3 regions of the Nonomuraea sp. NPDC050383 genome follow, and region 2 is predicted to be linked to each of the others. Evidence: riboswitches for the same ligand, from Rfam matches in the RefSeq annotation. Region 2 holds a riboswitch; each other region holds the start of a gene.

Region 1 (5,060 bases), on a different contig from region 2:
GAGCCGACCACGCTCCTCCCGAAATCGTCGGTTGACCTTCACCTTGGGGGAGGCCACAGCATCGGTGGAGCCGGGCGATGTGCTCGGCATGAGGAGGAGCGAGCATGGGGTTGCTGACCATCGGGGCGTTCGCGAAGGCGTCCCGGCTGTCGCCGAAGGCGCTGCGGCTCTACGACGAGCTCGGACTGCTGCCCCCCGCCCGCGTCGACCCGGTGACCGGATACCGCCTGTACGCACCGGAGCAGCTGGATCAGGCCCGGCTGGTCGCTTGGCTTCGCCGCCTGGGGATGCCGCTGGCGCGCATCCAGCACGTCTGCACGCTGGATGCGGGCCCGGCGGCCCAGGAGATCCGCACGTTCTGGGCCCAGGTCGAGGCCGACACCGCCGCACGGCGGGACCTGGCCGGCTTCCTCATCGACCACCTGTCATGGAAGGACCCCGCCATGTCCTCGATCGCCAAGCCCCTGCGAATCCGTTACGCCGCACTGTCCGACACGGGCCTCGTCCGCGAGAGCAACCAGGACACCGCCTACGCCGGGACCCGCCTGCTCGCCGTCGCCGACGGCTACGGCAATCAAGGAGCCCCAGCCAGCGCGGCCGCCGTCGACGCGCTCAAGCACCTCGAAACCGAGAGCATCCCGGCGGGCAGCCTCCTCGACGTCCTCGAAGACGCCGTCGAACAGGCCAAGCAGGCCGTCAACGGCATCGCCGGGGTCGACCCCGCTTCCGAAGAGGCCGGCACGACACTCACCGCCATGCTCTGGACCGGCTCGCAGCTGGCCCTCATCCACATCGGCGACTCCCGCGTCTACCTCCTGCGCGAGGGAAGGCTGTTCCAGATCACCGACGACCACACCATGGTGCAGTCGATGGTCGAGGAAGGACGCATCAGCCCGGAAGAAGCCGCCTCCCACCCCCAGCGGTCACTGCTGGTTCGAGCCCTGGGCCACGGAGCCGATGACACTCCTGACATGCGCCTGCACGACGCCCAGCAGGGAGACCGATACCTGCTCTGCTCCGACGGCCTGTCGACCGTCGTGCCGGCCGAGAAGATCCGCCAGGTGCTCTCCGAGACCAGCGAGCCGCGGCAGGCGGTCCGCGAACTCATCGCCCTCGCCAACGGCTCCGGCGGTCCCGACAACGCCAGCTGCGTGGTCGCCGACGTCATGGAGCTCCAGCAGCAGGAGTGAGCGGCATGCACTCGACTCCGGTGATCCGTGCAGCCGACTCCAGTTGACGCGCGGACGACCGTTGTTCCGGTCGTTTCGCCGGATGGGCGATGGGTGGCATATGGCGTGATGCCCAGCAAGAAGGTCGGGGTAGCGGGGATGCGCCACCAAGGGGCTGGGAAGGGATCCGCCCCAAGTGGTCAGCTGACTCCCGGTATGTCTCCTTCCGGACGGACGCGAACCAGCAGACCTTCTACGGCGCCATCCCGCTCCCCCAGGAGGAAGTCACCCGGCTCGTCACCGCAGGCGTGCGGGCCTTCCTCCGCAGCTATGCGGCCTCCGCCGCCCAGCGCCCCCAACACAGTTCTGAGTGACATCGCAGGTTGCTGATGGTCAGCGTCCAGTCACTGGCAGGCCGGTCAGATCCAGGCGACGGTCAGTCCGCAACTGGATCTCGCCGTACGGGGTCATATTCGACGGCTGTCTGGGGTTACCGATCGTTCCCGCTGGTCAGCGGCTTGAAGGTCTGTACGAGACGGAGAGCAAGTAGGCTGACCATGATCACCTGCGACCGTGAGGGAGCCGCTCATGACCGCCGACCCGACGATGACCCGGATCGGCCAGGGGGTGGAGTTGCATCACCATCAAGGCCGGCGCGAAGCCGCTCGCGAGTTGTTCGCGCAGATCTGGGACGACATCGGCGGCGAGGGAGGCGATCCGCTGCATGTCTGCGTCCTTGCCCACTCGATGGCCGATGTGCAGGACGACGTGCACCAGGAGCTGATGTGGGATCTGCGGGCGCTTGCCGCCGTCGGCCTGATCACGGATGAGCGGGTGGCCCAGGCCGGGGTGCCGCTTTCGGTGGCCGCCCTGTATCCGTCGCTGCACCTGAACCTGAGTGAGTGCTACCGCAAGCTGGGCGACCTCGACCGCGCCCGCGAGCACCTCCGGCAGGCGCGGGCCGGGATCGGCGCACTCGGCGACGACGAGTACGGGCGACTCATCAAGGGTGGACTGGAGCAGCTGGCCGAACAGTTGGGTGAGACCGTTTGACTCCGAGCCCGGCCAAGGATGACGTCGATCACGACGCCGCCGGGCCGGACACTCATCCGGGCGTTCCCGCTGAGGCCAGCCGGGTCATGAGGGATTGCCGGACGGCCGGCCATTCGGACGCGACCACCGCGAACATCGCCGAGTCCCGCAACATCCCCTCCTCGCCGGGCGCCCAGGACATCGACCAGTTGCGCAGGACACCCTCAAAGCCGATACCGAGTCGCTCCAATGCCCGCCGGCACCGGTGGTTACGGGCGTCGGTCTTCAGATCGACCCGCGCGACCCCCAGGGTCTCGAACGCATACCCCAGCAGCAGCAACTTCGCCTCGGCGTTGATCCCGCTGCCCTGCGCCGACGCCGCGAGCCAGGTGAAGCCGATCTCGATCGCTCGCAGGGCCGGCCGATCCGGCCATGACCGCGGATCCCACAAGCCGGTGCACCCCACCGCCTTGCCGTCACGCACCCGGACCTGGGCGAACGGCGTCAACCCACGCCTGGCCAGCTGCGTCGCCACATACCCCCGCATCTCGCTCCCGCGGGGAACCAGCGTGAACCCGTAGGACGCCCGGTCCTCTTCCGCGGCCGCCGCCAGGTCGGCCGCGTGCTCCATCGTCAACGGCTCCAGCCGCACCAATGAACCAGCGAGCACAGGAACATCGAGCTGAACACTCATCAGACCTTCCTCATCGTTCCTGGCGTTGGCACCTTGCCCGTACTGGGCAGGTTGTCGGACCGTCACAGGGCCAGGTCCCTCAGATCCTCTGGATGATCACCGAAGGTCGATTGTCCCCAACGACTGACAACCACGTCAACTGTGTAGAACGCGGCGAAGCCGGCCCTGGGCACCTGGATCACGATGTGCCTTCGGTGGGGAGCTCGACGCGGCGGAAGATCCGCCACAGGGTCAGGTCGTAGAGGGTCTTGGCGGTCCCGGCGATGAGGAACGGCCAGCCCAGACCCAGGGGCTGCAGCAGCCCGGCGAGCGCGGGACCGGCGGGCCGGGTCAGGTAGCGGGCGGTGTTGGTGACGGCGGCTGTGGTGATGCGCTCGGTGGGCGGGACCATGGCCATGACGTAGGCCTGGCGGGTGGGCACGTCCATCGAGGACAGGCAGGCGCGGGCCAGCAGCAGCCCCGCCGCCACCGGGAACTCTGAGGCGAAGGCGACGCCGATGAGCAGCAGGTTACCCGGCAGATGGGTGAAGACCATCGTGTTCAGCAGCCCGATCCTGGCCGCGAGGACCGGCGCGAGGAGGAAGGAGGCGGTCTGCAGGACGGCACAGCCCGCGAACAGCAGCCCGATGCTGGCCGTGTCAGCTTGGTAGTGGACGCCCAGCCAGTAGGCCAGGTAGGCCTGCGCAACGAAACCCCCTGCCAGGCTGTCCACGGCGAACAGCGCCGCCAGCCGGACCACGACCGGGCGGGGCCGGACCGGCGCGGAGACCTGAGTCGAGGCCACCTCGATCGAAGCGGGCAGCCGCAGGGCCAGCAACGCACCAGCCACGCCCACGGCCAGCAACACCCCGCCGAGCAGCAACCGCGAGAGCGGGAGCGCGCCCAGCAGCGCGCCCGCGGTCCCGGCAGTGGCGGCGACGGCGTTGTAGAGGCCGAAGCCGCGCACGGCCACGCCGCTGCCATCCAGCATGACCTGCTCCACGGTGGTGAACGGCCCGGACTCGACCACCTCGACCGACAGCGCGCCGGACAGGGCGGCCACGCTCAGCAGCCACACCGGAGCTCCGACCGCGATCAGCGACCCGCACAGGGCCAGGGCCAGGTACAACACGGCGTAGGAGCGGCGACGGCCGAACCGGTCGCCCCAGCGGGCCAGGACGATGCCGGCCAGCGCGCCCCCGGCCATCACGGCGGCCAGCACGAGACCGACCCCGGCGGCCTGCAGCCCCTCGGCCCGCAGCAGCGTGGCGAGCTGGACGGCGGCCAGTCCGTACGCCAGGCCGCGTAAGGCCTGCGCCGCGAAGATCAACCGCGCGGCACTCACGCGGACTTCCTCCCGTCGCCCTGCCATCCCTCAGGCATATCGATCCCCTTGCACTCAGTTTCCTCGAAGGCCCGCCCTCACCGCGTGCGGGCGGCAGGATCGCGTCCAGCCTGCCGGCGCCCGAGAGCGCACGATCCGGTTCGGACGTTTCCTCAGACCAGCGCCAATCGAGCCCGGGCGGGTTCTCTGTCACAGGGGTCCGCGCCGTGACCGCCTCGCCGCCGCCGCAGCCGGGCCGTCAGGGCAAGCATCAGGACGATCGTTACGATCCTCGACACATCCACCCGGCCTGGTGCGACACGGCACCTCGGGCCGCGGACGGCACCCGCGGGGGCCCGGCAGCCCGCGCGCGCCTCAGGCCACCAGGCCGAGCGCCGCCCCCGCGACCGCCCGAGCCCGTGCGGGCGACAGCAGCAGATCCACCGAGTCCGACACCTGGTCCACACACCCCACCAGCGGCAACCCCCTGATCACCGGGTCCGACACCGCCTCCAGCAGCGCCTGCGCGAACCGGTCGCCCCCGATCACCCGGAACGGCCGGTCGTGAAAGCCGCGCACCCGCTCATCCAGCGTCGCGGCCAGCCCCAGCCGGTTCTGCGTCGAGGCCACCCTCCCGTACGCCGCCGCCAGCGCCGCCTCGCGCTCGCGCCACGTCCGCGCCGCCAGCGCCCCGCCCAAGGACTCCCCCAGCTCCGCCGAGCCCGGCAGGCGCGCCAGCGCGCTGCCCAGCCACTTGGCGTACGGCGGATAGCGGCGGCGCAGCAGCAGGGCCAGCCGCATCACCTCCCGCGCCAGCCGCGCCCCGACCACCGCCGACCCCAGCTCGTCACCCACCTCGCCG
Region 2 (5,060 bases):
ACGTCGGCCATCCGGTAGGCGGCCAGCGAGCGCGGGTAGTCGTCGTTGACGTTGAGGATCAGCGGGTCCCAGTCCTCGGTGGCGTACTCGTCCTCGATCTCCTGGGCGCACCGCTGCACCGAGGCGGTGTACTCGCGGTACTCGGGCAGGTCGTGCCGGCTCGGATAGGCGAAGGCCAGGTGGACGACCCGCCCGTGCCACTCGGGGTGGGCGGCCAGGAACTCGCGGTAGGCGAGCAGGCCGCGCACGATGTTCTTGGACAGCTCGGTCCGGTCGATGCGGACGATCAGGGCGCGGTCGCCGACCTGGTCGCGCAGCGCGGCCATGTGCGACTCGACGTCGGGCTCGCCGGCCCGCTCGCAGAGCGCGTCGCCGTCGACGCCGAGGCCGTGCACCCCGACGCGGGTCGTACGGCCCTCGTGGATGATCGTCCGGGCCGCGTGGTCGACCCTGGCGCCGAGCAGCGCCCGGCAGCAGTCCATGAACGCGTCCGCCCAGCGCGTGGCGAGGAAGCCGGCGTGGTCGGCGCCCAGGATGCCTTCGAGCACCTCGCGGGCCACGTCGTCGGGCAGCAGCGAGAAGTACTCGGGCGGCGCCCACGGCGTGTGGCTGAAGTGGGCGATGCGCAGGTCGGGCCGCTCGGCCCGGAGCATGGCGGGGGTGAGGGTCAGGTGGTAGTCCTGCACCATGACGCGGGCCCCGTGGTGGGCCTCCTCGGCCAGGGCCAGCGCGAACGCGCCGTTGTAGTCGCGGTACGACTCCCACTCGCGCAGGAACCTGGAGCCGAAGCTGGGCGCGTTGGGGGTGTCGTAGAGCAGGTGGTTGACGAACCAGAGTGTGGAGTTGGCCACCGCGTTGTAGGCGCGGTGGAACGTCGCCGCCGGGATGTCGAGCATCCGCAGGGCGCCCGTGTCGTAGCCCGCGTGGTCGAGCCGGCCTCCGGGGGCCTGCCGGGCGGCGATGCGGTCACCGTCGGACAGCGCGGCGCACACCCAGAGCACACCGTGGTCCTTGGTCACTCCGGACAGCCCGGACACCAGCCCCCCGCCGCCGCGTTTCATGGTCAGCGCGCCGTCGTCGTCGACGGTGAACGAGACCGGGCCTCTGTTGGAGGCGACCAGGACACTGTTCATTTAACCTCCCTCCGATCATAGGATCCCAGCTATGGCGCTTGATGAGCTAACCGAGGAACTGGCCCGTTCCGCCGCAGCCGGAGATCATCGCGCGCTCGGCGAGCTCCTGAAGCGGATCGAGCCCGACGTGATGCGGCATTGTGCCCGCATTCTCCCCTACCGCCAGGACGCCGAGGAGGCGTCCCAGGACACTCTGCTCGCGGTGGCCCGCAACATCGGCCGCTTCGAGGGGCGGGCCAGGTTCAGCACGTGGCTGCACATCGTGACGGCCAACTGCGCGCGGACCACGTACCGGTCGCTGAAGCGGCGGGCCGCCGAGCAGACCTCCGAGGAGCTGCCGGTGCAGAAACCCGACGTGGCGCGCGTCAGCGTCATCGCGGGGTCGCGGCTGGACCTGCTCGACGCCATGGAGGCGCTGGAGGCCGACAAGCCCGACCTGGCCCAGGCGCTGGTGCTGCGCGACATCGTCCAGCTCGACTACAACGAGGTGGCCGAGCAGCTCGGCATCCCGCTCGGCACCGCCAAGTCGCGCATCCACCAGGCGCGCAAGTACGTGCAGGCGGCGCTCGGCGACGACTACCGGTGAGATCACTCGTCTCATGCTATGAGACGAGTGGACGGCGGCGGCGCGTGGCCGGGTACAGTCTGATGCGACAACTGAATATTGCTCATCCAGAGGGGTGGAGGGACCGGCCCTGCGAAGCCCCGGCAACCCTCCCGGCTTGAGACTCGCGACCTGGCGAGGCCGACCGGGACAAGGTGCCAATTCCGGTCTGCGGTCAAGGTGGCCGCGGGCGAAGATGAGGGAAGGCCTCGCTTCATGTCGCTTGACTTCGGTCCTGCCACCGCCCTGTCCTGCCGCGAGTGCGGCACCCGCTACGACCTCGGTCCGAGCTTCGCGTGCCTGGAGTGTTTCGGGCCGCTAGAGGCGGCCTACTCCTTCGGCGACGTCCGTCGCGAGGACATCGAGGCGGGCCCGGCCAACATCTGGCGCTACCGCTCGCTGCTCCCCGTCCCCGCCGACGTGGCCACCAAGCCGAACATGAACCCCGGCTGGACCAAGCTCGTCAAGGCGGGCAACCTCGGCCGCGCGCTCGGCCTCAAGTCCCTGTACGTCAAGGACGACTCCGGCAACCCCACCCACTCCTTCAAGGACCGGGTCGTGGCCATCGCCGTCGAGGCGGCGCGCAACTTCGGCTTCCACACCCTGTCGTGCTCCTCCACGGGCAACCTCGCCGGAGCGGTGACGGCCGCGGCGGCCCGGGCCGGGCTCGACGCCTGCGTGTTCATCCCCGCCAACCTGGAGCAGGCCAAGATCGCCATGGCCCGGGTGTTCGGCGGCAAGCTCATCGGCATCGACGGCACCTACGACGAGGTCAACCGGTTCTGCTCGGAGCTGATCGGCGACCCGATGGGCGACAAGTGGGGGTTCGTCAACGTCAACCTCCGGCCGTACTACGCGGAGGGCTCCAAGACGCTCGCGTACGAGATCGCCGAGCAGCTCGGCTGGCGGCTCCCCGAGCAGATCGTCATCCCGATCGCCTCCGGGTCCCAGCTCACCAAGATCGACAAGGGCTTCAAGGAGCTGATCGCCCTGGGGCTGGTCGAGGACCGGCCGTACAAGGTGTTCGGCGCCCAGGCGCTCGGCTGCTCGCCCGTGTCGGCCGCCTTCAAGGCCGGCCACGACGTGGTCCAGCCGGTCAGGCCCGACACCATCGCCAAGTCGCTGGCCATCGGCAACCCCGCCGACGGCCCCTACGTGCTCGACATCGCCCGCCGCACCGGCGGCGCGGTGGAGGACGTGACGGACGCCGAGATCGTGGACGCGATCAAGCTGCTCGCCTCGACCGAGGGCATCTTCGCCGAGACGGCGGGCGGCGTCACGGTCGGCGTGCTGAAGAAGCTCGCCGAGAGCGGGCGGCTCGACCCCGAGGCGGAGACCGTGGTGCTCAACACCGGCGACGGGCTCAAGACGCTCGACGCGGTCTCCGGGGACGCCCAGCCCACGGCTGTGATCAAGCCCTCTCTCGACGCGTTCCGCGCGGCTGTCTGACCGCCGCACGCGGCTGCCCGTTCAACCAGGAAAGGCGACTTAATCATGAGTGTTTCTGTACGGATTCCCACCATCCTGCGCACGTACACCGGCGGAAACGCGGAAGTGAGTGGCGAGGGCACGACTCTTCGTGACGTCCTCGCAAAGCTCGACTCCGACTACCCGGGGATCGGCGCGCGAATTCTGGATGAATCGGGCAAGATTCGTCGTTTTGTCAACGTTTACGTGGGAGAAGAGGACGTCCGTTTCGCGCAGGGCCTGGACACGCCCGCGCCCGAAGGGGTCCAGATCTCCATCATCCCCGCGGTCGCCGGCGGCTGACGCCCCCCGCATCGCTCCCTGAAGGCGCCCCTCGTGGGCGCCTTCTGCTTTTCCCGGATATTCAATGTTGAACTACTTCGGCCATGTGCCCATACATCCCCTTAGGGAAACCGTTGAGAGGAATTGCGCGGTTTGCGGTTTGACTCTGTTGCCAAACGCCGTGCCACAGGTATGGTCGAGGACGATCGTCCGGCTGTTTTGCCATAAGTCGTGGCGATTGCGGGTCTCGCGGACGAATGGGCGGGATCCGCGAGCCCAGTAAGAGGAGTCGGAAGTGGCGCAGGGCACCGTCAAGTGGTTCAACGCGGACAAGGGCTACGGCTTCATCGCGGTAGACGGTGGTAAGGATGTATTCGTCCATTACTCGGCAATCATGATGGACGGCTATCGCTCTCTCGAGCAGGGCCAGCGGGTCGAGTTCGAGATCACACAGGGCCAGAAGGGGCCGCAGGCGGAGTCCGTCCGCGCTGTCTGACCCAGGTCGCTGGCGTCCAGTGGCAGGCCGCGCGGCAGCGCAGTCCGTACGGCCTGCCCTCGCACCCTCGTCGAAGATCACGGCGGGTCCCTCCGGGGCCCGCCGTGCGGCTGACCTGGGCGCCTGCGGTGCTCGCTTGCACTCGACCGGGTAGAGTGCTAAACAGTTCGTTGGCACTCTCTGTTTGTGAGTGCCAGCACCTGGGATCGGGACGATGGGGTCCGCCAACGGAGACGCGGACCCATATGCCGTCGCGGGCGTCGGCTCGATCCGCCGCAAGCCACCCTGCATCTGGGAGGTCCAGCCTTATGGCAGCCAAGATGATCGCGTTTGACGAGGACGCCCGGCGCGGTCTCGAGCGCGGTATGAACCAGCTCGCCGACGCCGTCAAGGTGACCCTCGGCCCCAAGGGCCGTAACGTCGTGCTGGAGAAGAAGTGGGGCGCCCCCACCATCACCAACGACGGCGTTTCCATCGCCAAGGAGATCGAGCTCGAGGACCCTTGGGAGAAGATCGGCGCCGAGCTGGTCAAGGAAGTCGCCAAGAAGACGGACGACGTCGCGGGTGACGGCACCACCACGGCCACCGTGCTCGCCCAGGCGCTGGTGCGCGAGGGTCTGCGCAACGTCGCCGCCGGCGCCAACCCGATGGCCCTGAAGAAGGGCATCGAGTCCGCCGTCGAGCGCGTCAGCGAGGAGCTGTCCAAGCTCGCCAAGGACGTGGAGACCAAGGAGCAGATCGCCTCCACCGCCTCCATCTCCGCCGCCGACCCCGAGATCGGCTCGCTCATCGCCGAGGCGATGGACAAGGTCGGCAAGGAAGGCGTCATCACCGTCGAGGAGAGCAACACCTTCGGCCTGGAGCTTGAGCTCACCGAGGGCATGCGCTTCGACAAGGGCATGACGTCGATGTACTTCGTCACCGACTCGGACCGCATGGAGGCCGTGCTCGAGGACCCGTACATCCTGGTCGTCAACTCCAAGATCTCGGCCAACAAGGACCTGCTGCCGCTGCTCGACAAGGTCGTGCAGTCCGGCAAGCCGCTCCTGATCATCGCTGAGGACGTCGACGGCGAGGC
Region 3 (5,060 bases), on a different contig from region 2:
CGGTCAAGGAACGGTATGGACGCGCATCGCCAAACCGGACGGCGGGGAGATATAGCAGCAAATGGGGGGAGAATCACCATGAAGAGAGTGATGTTCGATCTGGCCGCGCTCATTGTGCGGATCGTGATCGGCGTGATCTTCGTGGCTCACGGATTGCAGAAGTGGCAGGGTGGTCTGGGGGCCGTGTCGAAGATGATGGGCCAGAGCGGAGTGCCGCTGCCGCAGCTCGCCGCCGCGTTCACGGCCACCGTGGAGACCGTGGGGGGCATCCTGCTGATCATCGGCCTGCTGGTGCGGCCGGCGGCGGTGGCGCTGCTCGTCGTGCTCGGCGGCGCCTTCGTGTTCGTCCACCGCGGGCATGGGATCCTGAGCTCCAGCGGGGGCTGGGAGCTCGTCGGGGCACTGGGGTCGGTGTGCCTGCTGCTGCTCGTGCTGGGAGGCGGGCGGGCGAGCGTCGACCAGGTGCTCACCCACTGGTACCGGCGCAAGGCCGAGCACCGTCACGCCGCGCAGGAGACGGCCGGCGCGTCCGCAGGAGCCGCGCCTGCCGCACCCACCAGGGCGGCGCCTGCCGAACCCACCAGGGCGGCGCCTGCCCCGCCTGCCGAATCCCAGCCCGCGCCGCCGACGCAGCCCATGCCCAGGAGCACGCCCGCGGAGGACACGACGGCGCCCCGGCAGCACCTTCCGGACGACGGCTCACACCGGCCCGGCAACCTCAGCGACCAGGACATGAGCGACCTGGACGCGCTCTTCAACGACGAGCACCGCAAGCCACCCAACCGGTGACGGTCAGGCGGGGCGGCGGGCGGCGAGGTCGCGCAGGGCGCCGACGAGGCGGTCCACGTGCTCCTCGGTCGTCCCGATGCCGATCGAGGCCCGCACCGCCGACGCCGTGCCGTCCTCGCAGCCGCCATCGGTCTCTCCCAGCAGGTGCCGGACGAACGGGTGCGCGCAGAACTTGCCGTCGCGCACCCCGATGCCGTAGTCACCCGACAGGGCCTCGGCGACCTCGCGCGCCGTGAGCCCGTCCACGGTGAACGACACGATGCCCACACGCGGGTGGTCCGGCCCCCACAGCGACAGCTCCCGTACGCCCTCGATGGAGGCGAGTCCGGTGCGCAGCCGCGCGATCAGCCGCTCCTCCTCGCGCACCAGCGCCGTCCAGCCCGTGGCGGTGAGCGCGTCGCAGGCGGCGGCCAGCGCGATGGCGCCCAGCACGTTCGGTGTGCCGGCCTCGTGGCGCGGCTCGGGGTCGTCGTGCCACTCGGTGATCCCGTCCTCGCCCGGCGCGACGGACCGCACGGCTCCGCCGCCCTTCAGGTACGGCTCGCCCGCGGCCAGCCAGTCGCGGCGCCCGATCAGCACCCCGGCCCCGAACGGCGCGTACAGCTTGTGGCCCGAGAAGGCCACGTAGTCGAGGTCGAGCGCCGTCAGGTTGAGCCGACGGTGCGGCACGAGCTGGGCGGCGTCCACGAGGATGCGCGCCCCGTGGCGGTGCGCGATGTGCGCCAGCGCCGCGATCGGCCACAGCTCGCCGGTGACGTTCGACGCGGCGGTCACCACGAGCAGCTTGGGTCCGTCCACGGCGGCCAGCGCCTCGTCGGCCGCGCGGACGGCCTCACCGGGGAACGCGGGCGCGGCGAGCCGCACGACCCTCTTCCACGGCAGCAGCGAGGCGTGGTGCTCGGTGTCGAACACGACAGTCGTGGTGCCGGCGGGCAGGCAGCCGGCCAGCAGGTTCGTGGCGTCCGTGGTGTTGCGCGTGAAGATGACCGCGTCGTCGGGACGGGCGCCGGCGAAGGCGCGGACCGTGTGGCGCGCCTGCTCGTACCGGGCGGTGGTGAGCTGGGAGGCGTAGCCGGCGCCGCGGTGGACGCTGGAGTAGGCCGGGAGCGCGGCGGTGACCGCGGCGCTGACCGGCTCCAGACAGGGAGCACTGGCGGCGTAGTCCAGGTTGGCGTACCCCACGAGCCGCCCGCCCCTGACCGGCACCTCCAGATCGGCGCCGAGCACGGCCGGGATCGGCCGGTGGCCACGCGGATGCGACGTACCGGCGGACGCGCCGGCGGCGGACTGGGCGGGGGCGGAGCCGAAGATGCTCAACGTGGACAAGGCGAACCTCCTGCAGGGCCATCGGACCCCTGGAGCAACCTCGGAGCCCGCGCTTGCCCGCCACACCTCGTGACGGACCAGGTCTTCACCCGGGGCACCCCGCCGCGGACGCGAGGGTTGCCGGCCAGCTAGCCGGGGCTTCGTGCTGGCACTCATGACCTACGTCCGAACTATAACCGACAGTCCCCGATGAATCGCAACCTCGCGAACTTCCTCGGCACCCGACTCGTTGGACCTGGGAAACCGGCCGTCCCCGACCGAAATGTGGAGGTAAGCAGATGCTGGATTGGGTGACCGACCCTCAGATCTGGATAGGGTTCTTCACCCTTGTCGCTCTGGAGATCGTCCTAGGCATCGACAACATCATCTTCATCTCCATCCTGGCCGGCAAGCTGCCGCCCGAGCAGCGTGACAGGGCCCGCGTGCTCGGTCTCGGGGCGGCCCTGGTCAGCCGGCTGCTCCTGCTGCTGGCGCTGTCGTGGGTGGTTCGGCTGACGGCTCCGCTGTTCGAGGTCTTCGGCCAGGAGATATCCGGGCGCGACCTGATCCTGCTGCTGGGCGGGCTGTTCCTGCTCGCCAAGAGCGTCACCGAGATCGGGCACAGCATGGAGCTGAAGGAGGAGGACGGCAAGAAGCGCGTGGCCACCTCGTTCGTCTCGGTCATCCTGCAGATCATGGTGCTCGACGTGGTGTTCTCGCTGGACTCGGTCATCACCGCCGTCGGCATGGTGGACGAGCTGGGCGTCATGATCGCGGCCGTCATCGTGGCGGTGCTGGTGATGCTGTTCGCCTCGGGACCGATCAGCAGGTTCGTGGACCTGCACCCGAGCATCAAGATGCTGGCCCTGGCGTTCCTCGTGCTGATCGGGGTGGTCCTCGTCGCCGAGGGGCTCGGTCAGCACATCCCGAAGGGCTACATCTACTTCGCCATGGCCTTCTCCGTCATCGTGGAGCTCCTGAACATCAGGATGCGCGGCCGCCACTCCAAGCAGCTCGCGACCTCGGAGGAGCCTCCTAAGATGCAGTAGTGCGCTTTGACCCCCGGAATCCGGATTTCGTCGCCCACCCGTACGGCGTCTACGACGAGCTGCGCCGTACGGACCCGGTGACCTACTACGAGCCCACCGACCAGTGGCTGATCTCCCGGCACGCCGACGTGAACGCCCTGCTCAGAGACCGTCGCCTGGGCCGGACCTACCTTCACGTGGCGACGCACGAGGAGTTCGGCAGGACGCCCGAGCCGGACTTCCAGGAGCCGTTCTGGAGGGTCAGCCGGAACGGCATGCTCGAAGTCGAGCCGCCGCTGCACACCCGGCTGCGGCGGCTCGTGTCCAAGGCGTTCACGCCGCGCATGGTGGAGTCGCTGCGGCCCCGCGTGCGGGCGGTCGCCGGGAGCCTGGTGGACGCGTTCGTGGAGAAGGGCGGCGGCGACCTCATCGCCGAGGTCGCCGAGCCGCTGCCGGTGACGGTCATCGCGGAGATGCTGGGCATCCCCGAGTCGGACCGTCACCTGCTGCGCCCCTGGTCGGCCGACATGTGCGGCATGTACGAGCTCAACCCCACGCCGGAGGCGCAGCACGCGGCGGTGCGCGCGGCCGAGGAGTTCGAGGGCTACCTCAAGGCGCTGGCCCGCGAGCGCGCCGCCGACCCCGGCGACGACCTGATCAGCGCGCTGGCCGGCATCGACGAGCTGACCGAGGACGAGCTGGCCGGCACCTGCGTGCTCCTGCTCAACGCCGGCCACGAGGCCACCGTGAACGGCACGGGCAACGGCTGGTGGTCGCTGTTCCGGCACCCGGACCAGCTCGCCCGGCTGCGCGCGGACCGGTCCCTGCTGCCCACGGCGGTCGAGGAGCTGCTGCGCTACGACACGCCGCTCCAGCTCTTCGAGCGCTGGGTGCTGGAGGACATCAAGGTCCATGGCACGCGCATCCCGCGCGGGTCGGAGGTGGCGCTGCTGTTCGGCTCGGCCAACCGGGACCCTGACGTGTTCGACGACCCGGACCGGCTGGACCTGGGACGGGCCGACAACCCGCACATCTCGTTCGGCGCGGGCATCCACTTCTGCCTGGGGGCTCCGCTGGCCCGCATCGAGATGGTGGAGTCGTTCGGCGCGCTGCTGGACCGCACGACCGAGCTGGAGCTGGTCAGCGAGCCGTCCTGGAAGCCCGGGTACGTCATCCGGGGGCTGCGCTCCCTGGACCTCCGCGCCGCCTGAGCCTTCCCCTCCCGGGCACGTGCGGACGACCCGGTCAGCGGCGCTGGGCGAGCCAGCCGAAGCCACCGAGCCCTCCGGGATCGATCAGCTCGGCCTCCTCCGAGGCGCGCGCCAGCGCCCGGAGGTAGGCACGCGGATCGCGCCGCGCCAGGTCCATCGGCGGACGTGTCCCAGTGATCCCCAATGCCCGCAACGCGGCGCGTTGTGTGGACAAGGTTGTGGATATCGCACCGGCCCGCAGGCCGGCCTCGGCGCACGCGTCGAGCGCGACGTGCGCGGTGATGTCGCATGTGCCGTCGGGGATGGGGGCCACGGCGGCGCCGTCGCGGTAGCCGGTCAGCGTCCCCCGGGGCGGACGGTTATCCACAGGGTGTGCATAATCAACGGCCACCGCCAGACCCCCGGCGAGGCGCCCGACGACCGCCGCCCAGGCGGCGTCACGCGGGTGGCCGATCTCGGCCCGCCACCCCACGCACGGCAGCGGCCACCAGCGTGCCAGCCACGCCTCGTCCTCGGGGCTCACGGGGCCGCCAAGCCGCTCCTCGCCGGTACGGGTGTCCACCATGACCAGCCGCGTCCCCTCCGAGGTCCGCTCGGCCACGTCCACCGGGATGTTGTCGAGCCACTCGTTGGCGATCGCCACGCCCGTGATGACGTCCGGCAGGGCGGAGGTCCAGGTGACAGTGAGTGGCAGGCCGTAGGGCCTGGGGGAGAGGTCGACGGCCGT

Evidence for each region. Region 2 has a riboswitch for S-adenosylmethionine ahead of thrC (threonine synthase). Riboswitches for the same ligand answer to the same signal wherever they lie in the genome.
Region 1: it holds a riboswitch for S-adenosylmethionine, as region 2 does, so the genes downstream of both, ACIBG4_RS38220 (GNAT family N-acetyltransferase) here and thrC (threonine synthase) in region 2, are expected to answer to the same signal.
Region 3: it holds a riboswitch for S-adenosylmethionine, as region 2 does, so the genes downstream of both, ACIBG4_RS09615 (aminotransferase class V-fold PLP-dependent enzyme) here and thrC (threonine synthase) in region 2, are expected to answer to the same signal.

Annotation. Positions count from the first base shown of each region.
Region 1 is NZ_JBITIP010000025.1:18,360-23,419, reverse strand. It holds gene ACIBG4_RS38230 (MerR family transcriptional regulator) at 105-1,190, shown strand; gene ACIBG4_RS38225 (hypothetical protein) at 1,758-2,222, shown strand; gene ACIBG4_RS38220 (GNAT family N-acetyltransferase) at 2,275-2,895, opposite strand; SAM riboswitch class I at 2,903-2,994, opposite strand; gene ACIBG4_RS38215 (MFS transporter) at 3,074-4,219, opposite strand; gene ACIBG4_RS38210 (DUF4037 domain-containing protein) at 4,574-5,060, opposite strand, start outside.
Region 2 is NZ_JBITIP010000034.1:29,758-34,817, forward strand. It holds gene ACIBG4_RS41950 (trehalose-6-phosphate synthase) at 1-1,133, opposite strand, end outside; gene ACIBG4_RS41955 (RNA polymerase sigma factor) at 1,165-1,719, shown strand; SAM riboswitch class I at 1,799-1,940, shown strand; gene thrC (threonine synthase) at 1,954-3,186, shown strand; gene ACIBG4_RS41965 (MoaD/ThiS family protein) at 3,232-3,507, shown strand; gene ACIBG4_RS41970 (cold-shock protein) at 3,782-3,982, shown strand; partial or broken gene groEL (chaperonin GroEL) at 4,291-5,060, shown strand, end outside.
Region 3 is NZ_JBITIP010000003.1:285,006-290,065, reverse strand. It holds gene ACIBG4_RS09620 (DoxX family protein) at 79-789, shown strand; gene ACIBG4_RS09615 (aminotransferase class V-fold PLP-dependent enzyme) at 793-2,115, opposite strand; SAM riboswitch class IV at 2,160-2,275, opposite strand; gene ACIBG4_RS09610 (TerC family protein) at 2,406-3,143, shown strand; gene ACIBG4_RS09605 (cytochrome P450) at 3,143-4,333, shown strand; gene ACIBG4_RS09600 (SAM-dependent methyltransferase) at 4,368-5,060, opposite strand, start outside.